3 regions of the Sporosarcina soli genome follow, and region 3 is predicted to be linked to each of the others. Evidence: riboswitches for the same ligand, from Rfam matches in the RefSeq annotation. Region 3 holds a riboswitch; each other region holds the start of a gene.
The links. A riboswitch is a leader RNA that binds a small molecule or an ion and turns the genes downstream of it on or off. The one in region 3 is predicted to bind S-adenosylmethionine.
Positions count from the first base shown of each region.

Region 1: it holds a riboswitch for S-adenosylmethionine, as region 3 does, so the genes downstream of both, ACFPRA_RS11515 (O-acetylhomoserine aminocarboxypropyltransferase/cysteine synthase family protein) here and ACFPRA_RS21140 (bifunctional homocysteine S-methyltransferase/methylenetetrahydrofolate reductase) in region 3, are expected to answer to the same signal.
Region 2: it holds a riboswitch for S-adenosylmethionine, as region 3 does, so the genes downstream of both, ACFPRA_RS23300 (methionine biosynthesis PLP-dependent protein) here and ACFPRA_RS21140 (bifunctional homocysteine S-methyltransferase/methylenetetrahydrofolate reductase) in region 3, are expected to answer to the same signal.

Region 1 covers NZ_JBHSNO010000005.1:1,571,431-1,575,636, reverse strand. The annotation lists gene ACFPRA_RS11525 (YitT family protein) at 1-522, shown strand, start outside; gene ACFPRA_RS11520 (glycerol-3-phosphate acyltransferase) at 612-1,247, opposite strand; SAM riboswitch class I at 1,388-1,502, shown strand; gene ACFPRA_RS11515 (O-acetylhomoserine aminocarboxypropyltransferase/cysteine synthase family protein) at 1,619-2,908, shown strand; gene ACFPRA_RS11510 (homoserine dehydrogenase) at 2,971-3,957, shown strand; gene ACFPRA_RS11505 (amino acid permease) at 4,049-4,206, opposite strand, start outside.
Region 2 covers NZ_JBHSNO010000018.1:33,266-37,471, forward strand. The annotation lists gene ACFPRA_RS23285 (MATE family efflux transporter) at 1-142, opposite strand, end outside; gene ACFPRA_RS23290 (ABC transporter ATP-binding protein) at 290-1,021, shown strand; gene ACFPRA_RS23295 (ABC transporter permease) at 1,018-1,773, shown strand; SAM riboswitch class I at 1,855-1,961, shown strand; gene ACFPRA_RS23300 (methionine biosynthesis PLP-dependent protein) at 2,159-3,283, shown strand; gene metC (cystathionine beta-lyase) at 3,280-4,206, shown strand, end outside.
Region 3 covers NZ_JBHSNO010000016.1:91,419-95,624, reverse strand. The annotation lists gene ACFPRA_RS21140 (bifunctional homocysteine S-methyltransferase/methylenetetrahydrofolate reductase) at 1-1,802, opposite strand, end outside; SAM riboswitch class I at 1,889-1,999, opposite strand; gene ACFPRA_RS21135 (MurR/RpiR family transcriptional regulator) at 2,234-3,094, shown strand; gene ACFPRA_RS21130 (M20 peptidase aminoacylase family protein) at 3,091-4,206, shown strand, end outside.

The DNA of each region.
Region 1 (4,206 bases), on a different contig from region 3:
ACTATCTTTGCTGGTGTATTTATAGGTGTAGGAATCGGGCTTATCATTCGTGTAGGCGGTACAACCGCTGGCTCTGCCATTCTTGCCAGTATTGCAAATAAGTATCTAGGTTGGAATATCAGTTATGCTTTGCTGTTTTTCGATTTAATTGTCGTTTTCGCTTCTTATTTTATAATTGGTGCCGAAAAACTGATGCTGACGATTATTATGCTCTATATCGGTACAAAAGTCATGGAGTTCATCATTGAAGGGTTGAACTCAAGAAAGGCTGTAACGATCATTTCAAACAATGCAGATCAAATCGCCAAGCAAGTCAATGAGGTAATGGGCAGGGGCGTGACAGTCTATTCTGGTCATGGTTATTATACGAAAGAAGAAAAGGACATCCTTTATATCGTAATTAGTAACCGTGAAGTAGTGAAGTTAAAGAAAATCGTGAAGGCCGCAGATCAGAGCGCCTTTATCGCCATTCATGATGTCCGGGATGTCTTTGGTGAAGGCTTTATGAAGATTGCGAATTGATAAGGTGAGACGAATGCTCCGCATTCAGGCCAAAACCATTTGCTGAATGAAGATAAAAGAAAGACTGAGATCTTCCAACTTGAAGTTTCTCAGTCTTTTTTGGCATTCTTTTTAAAAATTGCTGAAATCCGTTTCTCAGTGCCTGCTTTCATCCGGCTGAAATTCTCGAGATGTTTCCAAATGGCCATGCCGAACAGTAAGGCCGCGATGATGAGTGGCCAATAGCCTTCCGTCCACAGCGCTTTGGCAATGAGTGTAATATACAGCATCAATACACCGACAACGAGAAAATCGGTTGTCAGTGCGACGATGACGAACAATAGGAACCCCGCAAGACCGAGCCGCCAATCGAGTGTGAGCAGCACCCCGATGATGGTGGCAGTTCCCTTTCCTCCGTTGAAATGCATATGGAAAGGGAAATTATGGCCAATCACTACTGCCGCACCGACAATGAATAACAACAAAGTGACCGTATCTTCCGGCCAACCCGCTTGGTGGGCAAAATAGCGGACAAGCAATATCGCGACTGCCCCTTTTCCAATGTCGATCGCCGCCACCAATGCCCCCATTTTTTTCCCGAGGACAATCGTCGCATTGGAAGCTCCCGCATTTTTTACCCCGGTTACTTTCAAGTCTACCCCGGATATTTTCTGGGCAATTACGGAACCGTGCAGGCATCCGATTGCATATCCCATCAGGAGAACTCCTATAATCCATACTTCCATTTTACTTCCCCCAATCAACCATACGAACAGTATATCATTCTATAAAATCAAATTTAAAAATATTTTAAATTAGTTGCTTGACAATTCTATGAAATTACTCGTATACTTATTTCACAAGATGGAAAATTAAATTAATTAAACTCTTATCAAGAGCGGCGGAGGGAATAGGCCCTGCGATGCCCGGCAACCGGCAAGCGACCAACTTGCAAAGGTGCTACTTCCTACAGAACCGTTAAACGTTCTGAAAGATAAGGGGAGGAATAAGCGAAAGCATAACCCTCTTCTTAGGCGAAGGGGGTTATTTTTTACATCCATAACCCCTAAAACAACTATGTATTATAGGTATTAAAAAACTTCAGGAGGTAATTACAATGACAAAACTTCAACCCGAAACACTACTACTACATGGCGGCCAAGAGCCAGATCCTGTAACAGGATCGCGCGCATTACCGATTCATCGTACGACTTCTTTCGTTTTCCCTGACACGGAGCATGCACAAAATGTATTCGGTCTGAAGGTAGCTGGAAATATCTATACACGTATTACGAATCCGACAACCGGTGCTTTTGAAGAACGTATTGCACTTCTTGAAGGTGGAACTGCTGCAGTCGCTCTTTCATCAGGGATGGCGGCGATTGCATTCTCCATTCTAAACATTGCTGAAGCGGGGGATGAAATCATCGCTGCTGAAAATTTGTATGGCGGTACATATAATTTGTTCGCTGCTACACTTCCACGTTATGGCATTAATGTAAAATTTGTTGATGCGACAGATCCGGAAAACTTCCGAGCAGCGATTACCGATAAAACAAAAGCATTATTCGCGGAAACAATCGGCAACCCGAGCCTGCACGTATTGGACATCGAGGCGGTTGCAAAAGTTGCACATGACAACGAAATTCCATTGCTTGTAGACAGCACATTCTCAACACCGTACGGCACAAATCCGATTGAGTATGGAGCGGACGTCGTCATTCATTCAGCAACGAAATGGATCGGCGGACATGGAACTTCAATCGGCGGAGTTGTTGTCGATGCAGGGAAGTTCGACTGGACGAGAGGGAAATTCCCAGGCTTTACAGAGCCAGATGAGACATACAATGGCCTTCGTTACGGAATCGATACGGCTGCTGCTGCGTTCGCTACGAAACTGCGCGTTCAACTATTGCGTGACTTCGGTCCGTGCTTAAGCCCTGATAATGCGTTCAACTTCCTGCAAGGGCTTGAAACACTTCACCTGCGTGTTCCAAAACATAATGAGAACGCACTAAAAGTTGCACAATTCTTGAAAGATCACCCAGCTGTCGAATGGGTGAATTATATCGGTCTTGAGGATCATCCATCCCATCAAGATGCAAAGAAATACTTGAAAAATGGCTATGGTTCCATCGTGAACTTCGGCATTAAAGGTGGACGTGAAGCAGGTCGGAAAGTGATTGACAATATTACAATCTGGTCGCATGTGGCAAATGTCGGTGATGCGAAATCATTGATCATCCATCCGGCATCCACAACGCATCAGCAATTGAGCGCAGAGGATTTGAAAAAATCCGGTGTAACGGAAGAACTCATCAGATTATCAATCGGTCTTGAAGCACCTGAAGATATCATTGCAGACCTTGCGCAGGCAATTGAAAAGGCGGTACCGGTCAAAGCATAACGATTTGGAATGGAAATTTGAAAAACGGGACTCCTCATCGAGCAGTCCAGGGAGGTGGCGAAATGCCGACAATTAAAGTGGCTATACTCGGCTTCGGCACTGTAGGTGAAGGTATTTACAGGATTTTGCAAGAACGGAAAGAAGCGATTCAGAAAGAAACAGGCTATACGATTGACGTCCATTCGATCCTTGTCAGAAATAAGGGCAAAGTGCGTCTAACAATCCCTGGAACGAAGGTAACGGATGATGTGCAGGAAATCTTGTCAAACCCGGAAATCGATGTCGTCTTTGAAGCGATTGTCGGGGAAGAACCGGCATATACGTATCTTTCGGAGGCGATTGAAAAAGGTTGTCATGTCATTACGGCAAATAAGGCCATGTTTGCGAAGCATGGCCCGGCACTTTTGAAACATGCACAATTCCGGGATGTCAAAGTCTGTTACGAAGCAACGACAGCGGGGGGCGTTCCGATCATCCGAACGATTTCCAGCTTATTGCCCGCAGACCGTGTGAGAAGGATCCGTGGCGTCCTAAATGGAACATCCAATTTCATCCTGACAAAAATGCGGGAAGAAGGTATTTCATTCGAGGCGGCACTTCGCGAAGCACAAGCACGAGGGTTTGCAGAAGCGGACCCGACAGATGATGTTGGTGGGATGGACGCCTTCCGGAAATTGATGATTTTAAGCACGCTTGCGTTTGGCAAACAGCCCGATTGGCAAGACGTACCGATCGTTGGAATCGATCAATTGACGATTCCGGATATTGCGGACGCGTCGAAAGGGAACCTTCGTTATCGACATGTAGCAAATATTACGATAGAGGCGGACGGGACACTGCGCGGCAGCGTCGGCCCAGTACTGATTGAGCCGGGTCATCAGCTCTATGGAGTAGATGGGGTCGATAATGCAGTCATCGTAGATACGGAACATCTAGGTGCGTTGACGTTGATCGGTCCGGGAGCTGGCATGTATCCGACAGCCAGCGCGATGGTGGGAGATTTACTACAGATCATCGGCAAACGTGAAACAGTGGCCTTGACAAGCTGAAAAAGGGACTCCTCATTAATCATTTTTAATGAGGAGTCCCTTTTTAATTTTTCCTTTCATAGGAAATGATGAAGCTTTTGATTTAAGCATATTAGCGAATGGTTCTAGAGGATGATGATAAGATACCTTTTTGCAATTCGCTCATACCTTCTTTTTTACGAACGAAAATGAAATAAGAGGTAATGGTTAAACTCGCTATTAACAATGTGAGGATAGCCTGTATCCTTAATGACTCGATGATGAGCATGG
Region 2 (4,206 bases), on a different contig from region 3:
CCGCACCGATCAGATTGCCGACCCAAAGACTATCGATAAATTGATAAGAAACTTGCAGTAAATTTGTAATGAGTATCGGTGCAGAGAAGAAAAAGAGTTGTTTTACAATATTTCCCTCTGTAAAATCATGTTGTTTTGCCATACCACTCCCCCATGTCTATCTATACGATTGAACCTCTAGTTTAACAAAGTTCGCGACGGGTTTCTTTTTTTGTGAAAATAGATATAGTTAGGATATCGTACAACGGATTTCAATCTTACAAACTCACTCGATTTAGGAGCGGATTATATGTCACAATTCACTGAAGCTGCCCTTCATTTTCAAAACGTCGATTATTCTATTGATGACGTCCCTATTTTAAAAGGCATTACCGGTTCCTTTCCAAAAGGAAAAATTACTACGCTTGTCGGTCCTTCCGGCTCCGGAAAGACAACTTTGCTGAAACTGTGCAACGGATTGATTTCCCCTACATCGGGGACTATTTTCATACATAATAAACCAATTTCCACCTATAACCCGGTCGAATTACGCCGCCATGTCGGTATCGCACTTCAAAGCGCCCCCATGGTCAAAGGGAGCGTTTTTCAAAATTTGGCGTTGCCGCTCGAACTGCAAGGCAGGCAACTGGAAGAGCAGGATGCCCTCCAGCTACTGGATGATGTCGGGTTAGATTCAACCTTCTTACATCGGAAAACGGACGATCTCTCCGGGGGACAACGGCAAAAAGTATCCATCGCCCGAACGCTTATCAATCGTTCAGAAATCTTATTATTGGATGAAATCACATCCGCCTTGGACCGGAATTCATTACATGACATCGAGCAATTGATCGTCACTATGAACCGTCAATACGGCACGACCATTATCTGGATTACGCATAATCTAGAGCAGGCCATTTCAATTGGTGATTTCACATGGGTGCTGATGGGTGGCAAAGTGATGGAGACCGGAGACAGCGAGCTTTTGAACTCACCGATGAATCCATTGGTGAAGCAATTTGTACAGGGGGATTACAGATGAGTTATACCACGCTTGCCATCACACTTATTTTCGTCGTCATCCCTTTACTGTTATCCAAAACACTCCGTTTAGGGTTGGAAAAAGATACGATGATCGCGACAGTCCGTTCCATTCTTCAATTATTGGCTGTCGGTTTTATTTTGAAATTCGTCTTTGATTCAGAGAACTTGCTGTACATCTTGCTGATGGTAGCACTTATGATTGTAGCCGCAACGCAAAATGCACGTAAAAAAGGCCAAGCAATCAAAGGGATCACATGGAAAATTGCTGTAACGCTCATTGTCATTGAAGTGTTGACACAAAGTATTTTGTTAGGATTCCGGATTGTTCCGCCGACCGCACAATACATCATTTCCATCAGCGGCATGCTTATCGGAAACTCTATGGTATTAGCAATTTTATTTCTGAATCGGTTTTCAGCGGAAGTGGAAGCGCATCGCGACGAAACCGAGCTGATTCTTTCTCTCGGTGGCACGCCCAAACAAGCCATCCGTAAACAATTGCTCAGCTCCATCAAGGCAAGTATGATTCCAACGATCGAAAGTCAGAAGACGATTGGACTCGTACAATTGCCCGGCATGATGAGTGGACAAATCATCGCCGGCGCAGACCCGATGCAAGCAGTCCAATTCCAGTTGATGATCATCTTCCTGTTGTTAACGACCGCTGCCGTCACGAGTATCCTCCTCGGCTTTTTATCGTATCCAAGTCTGTTCAACGAACGCATGCAATTGCTACGGGACAAAAAGTAATTCAATTTCGACTCTTGTATTATTTTTCTATTCATGTTAGAGTATGATAAATTAATCTTTTCAAACAACTTTATATTTTTATTCTTATCAAGAGAGACGGAGGGATTGGCCCGTTGATGTCTCAGCAACCAGCCGCACAAAGGTATGGTGCTAATTCCAATAGACAGCCATTGTCTAGAAGATGAGAAGATTGACTTCAAATTTTTTGAAGACCCTCTTCTCTAGAAGAGGGTCTTCTTTTTGCCCTATTACTCAGTTGAGTAATGGGACAGCCTCCGGCGGATGTCACAGATTTTGAAAGGAGTTAATTGAGCTTTGCTCAATTCATAATCTGGACGCAATTACGCCAAGGCGTAATTGATTACATATGCAAAGGATGACAACAATGACAAAAAAAAGTTTAGAAACACGTTTTGTACAGCTCGGCAATCAAAGTGATGCAAAAACCGGTGCAGTGAACCCGCCAATCTATTTCTCTACCGCTTATAAACATGACGGACTCGGCCAGTCTACCGGCTATGACTATACACGTACAAAAAACCCAACACGGGCCCTTTTGGAAGAAGGCATCGCCGACTTGGAAAGTGGAGACCAAGGATATGCTTGCGCTTCCGGCATGGCAGCGATTCAGCTGGTGTTGTCCTTGTTCCGCTCAGGTGATGAAATCATCGGACCGGAGGATATTTACGGTGGTACTTACCGCTTACTCGAACAGTATGCAGACATCTATTCTATCTCAACCACTTACACTGATTTTACAGATGTGCAAGAGACCGAAAAACTAATTACAGCAAACACGAAGGCTCTTTTCATCGAAACACCGACCAATCCGCTCATGCAGGAAACGGACATCGAACAGTACGCAAAACTTGCACGTAAGCATGATTTATTGCTCATCGTCGACAATACATTTTTAACCCCTTATTTACAGCGTCCGATTGAACTTGGTGCTGATATCGTGCTCCATAGTGCGACGAAATATATCGGAGGGCATAATGATGTATTAGCCGGACTCGTTGTTGCCAAAGGCGAAAAACTTTGCGAGCAACTAGGTGCCAACCATAATGCAATCGGAGCGGTTCTTTCACCTTTCGATTCCTGGCTCATTATTCGTGGATTGAAAACCTTGCATCTGCGTATGAAACAACATGAGGCAAATGCTAAACTCGTCGCGGACTATTTGAAAAACGAACCACTTGTGCAAGATGTTCTCTATCCTGGAAAAGGCGGTATGCTCTCCTTCCGATTACAGGAAAGTGAATGGGTAGATCCTTTCCTTCAAAACTTGCAACTCATTACATTCGCGGAAAGTCTTGGCGGTACAGAGAGCTTCATCACCTATCCGGCAACGCAAACCCATGCGGACATCCCGCGCGAAGTACGAATCCAACGCGGTGTTTGCGATCGACTTTTACGTTTCTCAGTCGGCGTCGAGGAAGCAGAAGATATCATTGCCGATTTGAAACAAGTTTTCGCGAAATTACCAAAAGTTGAGGTGCAACAGCGATGAGTTCACGTGAAGAACGGTTAGAAACGACACTTATCCACGCATCTACGCGCGGAGATTTCGAACAAAAGACAGGGGTCGTCAACGTCCCGATTTACTTGTCTTCGACATTCCATCAGGAAAGCTTTGACGATTTCGGTCCATATGACTACAGTCGCTCGGGCAACCCGACACGGGATGCATTGGAAAAATCGATTGCGGCATTGGAAGGCGGAGCAAGAGGACTGGCATTCGCTTCCGGCATTGCCGCCATCTCTTCCGCATTCATGTTGCTTTCTTCAGGCGATCACATCGTCATTACGGAAGATGTTTACGGAGGGACGTACCGTTTTGTCACCCAAGTGTTGACGAAATTTGGCATTACACATACATTTGCCGATTTCACAAATGCGAAGGATGTCGCGATAGCGATCCAGCCAAATACAAAATTACTTTACATCGAGACACCTGCAAATCCGCTGTTAGGCATTACCGACATTGAGCAGATCGTTGAATTAGCAAAAGCAAATGACTGTCTAACATTCCTTGATAATACATTCATGACGCCACTATACCAACGTCCACTTGATCTTGGTGTCGACGTCGTGCTACATAGCGCCACGAAATTTTTATCTGGACATAGTGATATTATCGCAGGACTCGCAGTGACAAAGGACGAAGAACTTGGCAATCGTTTAGCATTTATCCAAAACTCGTTCGGAGCTATTTTAGGTGCACAAGATTCCTATACATTGATTCAAGGGATAAAAACGATGGGTGCCCGTTTGGTCCAATCAACCGAGGCAGCGCAAAAAATCACTTCCTATTTGGATAGTCACCCGCTAGTGGAAGAAGTCTTTTATCCAGGATTGGCGAGTCATCCGGGGCATGCAATTCATGCAAAACAATCGACTAGCCCAGGAGCGGTCCTTTCTTTCCGGTTACCA
Region 3 (4,206 bases):
ACATGTTGGATTAATTCAAGTGATAGATCGTAACGAAGGAACGGTGTAATAATGTAGATACCGTTAAATAATTGTGCAGCCGTATCGATCAATTCTTTCGCAATTTGAAGGCCTTCCTTCGCCGATTGTTGTTTATCGTCACCATGTTTGCGCATGCGCTCAAGTACTTCATCAGATAATTTGATACCCGGCACTTCATGGTGTAAAAATTCAGCATTTCGGATATTCGTCAAAGGCATAATCCCTATGTAAATCGGTGTCTCTATATGCTTTGTCGCTTCATGGATTTCGATAATTTTTTCTTTTGAATAGACAGGCTGGGTAATAAAATAATCTGCGCCGCACTCGATTTTTTTCTCCAGCCTTTTGACAGCACGCTCTATGACACGAACGTTTGGATTAAATGCCGCTGCAACGGAGAAATTGGCTTTCTTTTGCAGCGGTTTCCCGGAAAAGGAAATGCCTTCATTCAATTGTTTAATCAGTTGAAGTAATTCTAAGCTTGATACATCGTAAACACTCGCTGCTCCAGGGAAGTCTCCCACTTTAGTCGGATCGCCGGTGATGGCGAGTATATCGTGAATACCCAGCGCATCGAGTCCCATTAAGTGGGATTGAAGACCGATCAAATTTCGATCGCGACATGTAATATGGACAAGGGGACGGACGTTGTTTGCATGCTTTAAAATAGAACCCATTGCCGTATTACAAATACGCGGAGAAGCGAGTGAATTATCTGCCATTGTCACTGCATCAGCACCGGCTTGGTACAGTACATCCGCGCCTTCTAAAAATTTCTGTGTGTTGAGATGGCGAGGAGTGTCCAGTTCAACGATAATGGAACGTTCTCTTTTGACTTTTTCATGTAAAGGTTCATTTTTTCTTGGATCGGCCTCTTGAATGACAATCGGTTTCGGCACTTTCACTATCTTATTGACGATTGGTGGTAAATCCGCAATCCGTTGCTTGACGGCTTTGATATGTTTTGGTGTCGTGCCACAGCATCCGCCGATCAAACGTACACCTTCATCGCGGAGCAAGACCGCCGCGCGTCCAAAATAATCTGCTTCGTCGACATAGACAATCCGTCCATCTTCGATATCAAGAAGACTGGCGTTTGGCGCTGCCGATAAAAAAGCAGTTTTAGGAGGCGTCACACCTTCGAAAGCTTGTATTGTATGGTGTGGTCCGAGTCGACAGTTGACGCCGACGACATCCGCACCTGTCGCTTCAAGTTGGTGCAAGGCATCGTTAAGTGATATACCATTTTGTAAGACGCCGGGTTCATGCATCGATACTTGTGCGATAATAGGTGTATCAGTCAGTCTCCTTAAATGAGTAACGACGGAAGATAATTCTTCAAAATCATAATAGGTTTCAAGTAAAAGTCCATCTGGATTTCCAGCTAATAGGACTTCCGCTTGTTCCTGGACAAACCTTATAATCTCATCCAATGAAGCATCACTTTTTCGAATCCCGCGAATCCCGCCAATTGTCCCCAATACAAATTGACCACCTGGTGCGGCTGCCCGCTTGGCAATTTGAATGGCTGCCTCATTGAAATCTTTTACCCGATCTTCCAGTCCGTAGCGAGCAAGTTTAATCGCGTTGGCACTGTATGTATTCGTTTGAATGATATCCGTACCAGCCGAGATGTACTCTTGGTGTATTTTCTCGATGATATCCGGTTTTTCAACATTAAGCTCTTCATAGCAAAAATCGATACCATATGAATAGAGCATCGTACCCATAGCACCATCGGCAGTGAGTACATTCGTTTTGAGTGTATCTAGCAAGTTCATCGTTATTCTTATCCTTTCATTATTAAAAAGTAAAAAATAAAAAAGCCTTCTAGAAAGAAGGCTTTTCGACATTATGCATTCGCACCTTCTTATCTTCGGGATCAAAAAAGTCATGATCCTGCTGGAATTAGCACCTTACCTTTCGGCTGGTTGCTGAAGCGTCATAGGGCCAGTCCCTCGGCTTCTCTTGATAAGACATAATATTTAGTTTTGGGAATAATTTTAATTATCATAACAGGGGGATTGGTAAACGTCAAGCCCTCCTTATACTAGGGCCAGTTGGTTTCTGATACTGTAACAATTTCGCAAGAAGGTTCAGAAAATAGGTTGTACTCTGCAAACTTTTATGTTAGAATAATTTTCAATCAATTATGAAGTTTTAACTTCATTTGTCGGAATAAAAATGCTTATACTTCAAATGGTGATCAATGATGAAATTAAAAGAGCTCGTGCATGAGCATTTCCATAACTTATCGAAAAGTCAAAAGAGAGTTGCCACTTATGTGTTGGATCATCCCCGAAATGTCGCGGTGTCTTCGGCACAGGAAATTGGCGCGATGATCGGAGTAAGTGAGACGACGGTCATCCGCTTTTGCTATAGTCTCGGGCTTTCCGGTTATTCTGAACTGCAAAAGACCACGCGGGAACAGTTGCTCTTTCAAGAAAGCAGTTTGCACACTTATCAGCAATCCAAGCTTGAGTTGGAACAAGCGCCTCATTTTTATGAACAGGTGATGGAACAGGACTGTCGTACAATCCAGGAAACGATTAAGCAGATCAATGAGACGGATTATGAAACGGCGATCGACCAACTTTCAAAAGCGCAAACGGTATATATATTGGGGCTTCGTTCTTCCCATGCCGCGGCTAGTTGGCTTTCCTATTCGCTTGGGCTGGTCAGGCCTGACGTCCGACTCATCCGCACTGAAGCAGAAGATGTCATTCGAACGTTAAGTGCGATGAATGATCAATCCGTTTTAGTCGCTATTTCTTTTCACCGGTATTTAAAAGAAACAATCCGCATCGCTGAATTGGCCCGTGATCAGCAAGCCTATGTCATCGCGATAACAGATTCGTTGTTAGCGCCCATCCAAGCGCATAGTGATGTACTGTTTCCCATTTACTCACCGAATAAATCCACACTTGATGCGACGACTTCTTTGTTTTCGTTTATGAATGCGCTGGTTGCCGGTGTGTCTGTGAAAGAAAAGGAGCACTTCGAAAAAAGTCAACAAACCTATCAATCATTGAATAGCGATTTTTTATTTGTGGAAGGGGCGGAGAAACAATGAAAACGGTATTGCAAGAGCTGAAACCGATTGTTGAGGAGGTGTTCGCGCATTTACACGCTCACCCCGAAATCAGTTGGAAGGAAGTCGAAACAACGAAGTATTTACAACAACTCATCGAGAATGAAGGATTCGAGGTCTCGACATTTGATGATTCAACAGGGCTTGTTGTAACTGCGGGAGCTGGAGACTATTGCGTTGGTCTCCGTACGGATATCGATGCACTTTGGCAGGAAGTCGACGGCGTGTACCAAGCGAATCATTCATGCGGACATGATGCGCATATGACGATGGCAGTCGGGACATTACTCGCACTGAAGAAGCTGGGCTATCCGAAGAACGGTCGACTGAAAGTGCTCTTCCAACCCGCCGAGGAAAAAGGGACGGGGGCATTGTCGTTTGTCGACAAAGGACTAGTCGATGACGTCGATTACTTGTATGGCGTCCACCTTCGCCCAATCCAGGAACTCGGCCTTGGTTACTCGGCACCGGCGATCATGCATGGCGCGGCGAAAATGTTGAAAGGGACCATAAGCGGCACCGACACGCACGGGGCTAGGCCGCACCTCGGACAAAACGCCATTGAAGTGATGGCTTTGCTCGTACAGGCGATCCGCTCCATCCATGTCGACCCGATGGTGCCCCATTCGGCGAAAATGACGATGTTCCAAGCTGGCGGTGAATCAGCCAACATCATCCCAGGAAATGGCGTCTTCAGCATTGATATGCGCGCGCAAACGAATGCGGTCATGGACAAGCTGTTTGATCAAGTACAAACTGCAATTGAATCGGTTGCTAAGATGACTGGTGTGGAGATTCACTATGAATTTCTCGCTGAAATTGCCGCAGCAGAGGTGGATGAAACGGCCGTGGATATTATGGCACAAGCGATTTCTGAAACGGTAGGGGAATCTCATTTAGTCTCGCCGATTGTTACACCAGGCGGAGAGGATTTCCATTTTTACACATTGAAACGTCCTTCCGTAAAAGCGACGATGCTTGGACTCGGTTGTGACCTTGCACCCGGCCTCCATCATCCAAAGATGACATTCAACCAAGACAGTATTTTGACCGGCATTGAAATTCTAACACGGGCAGTGATCGAAACGTTTGAA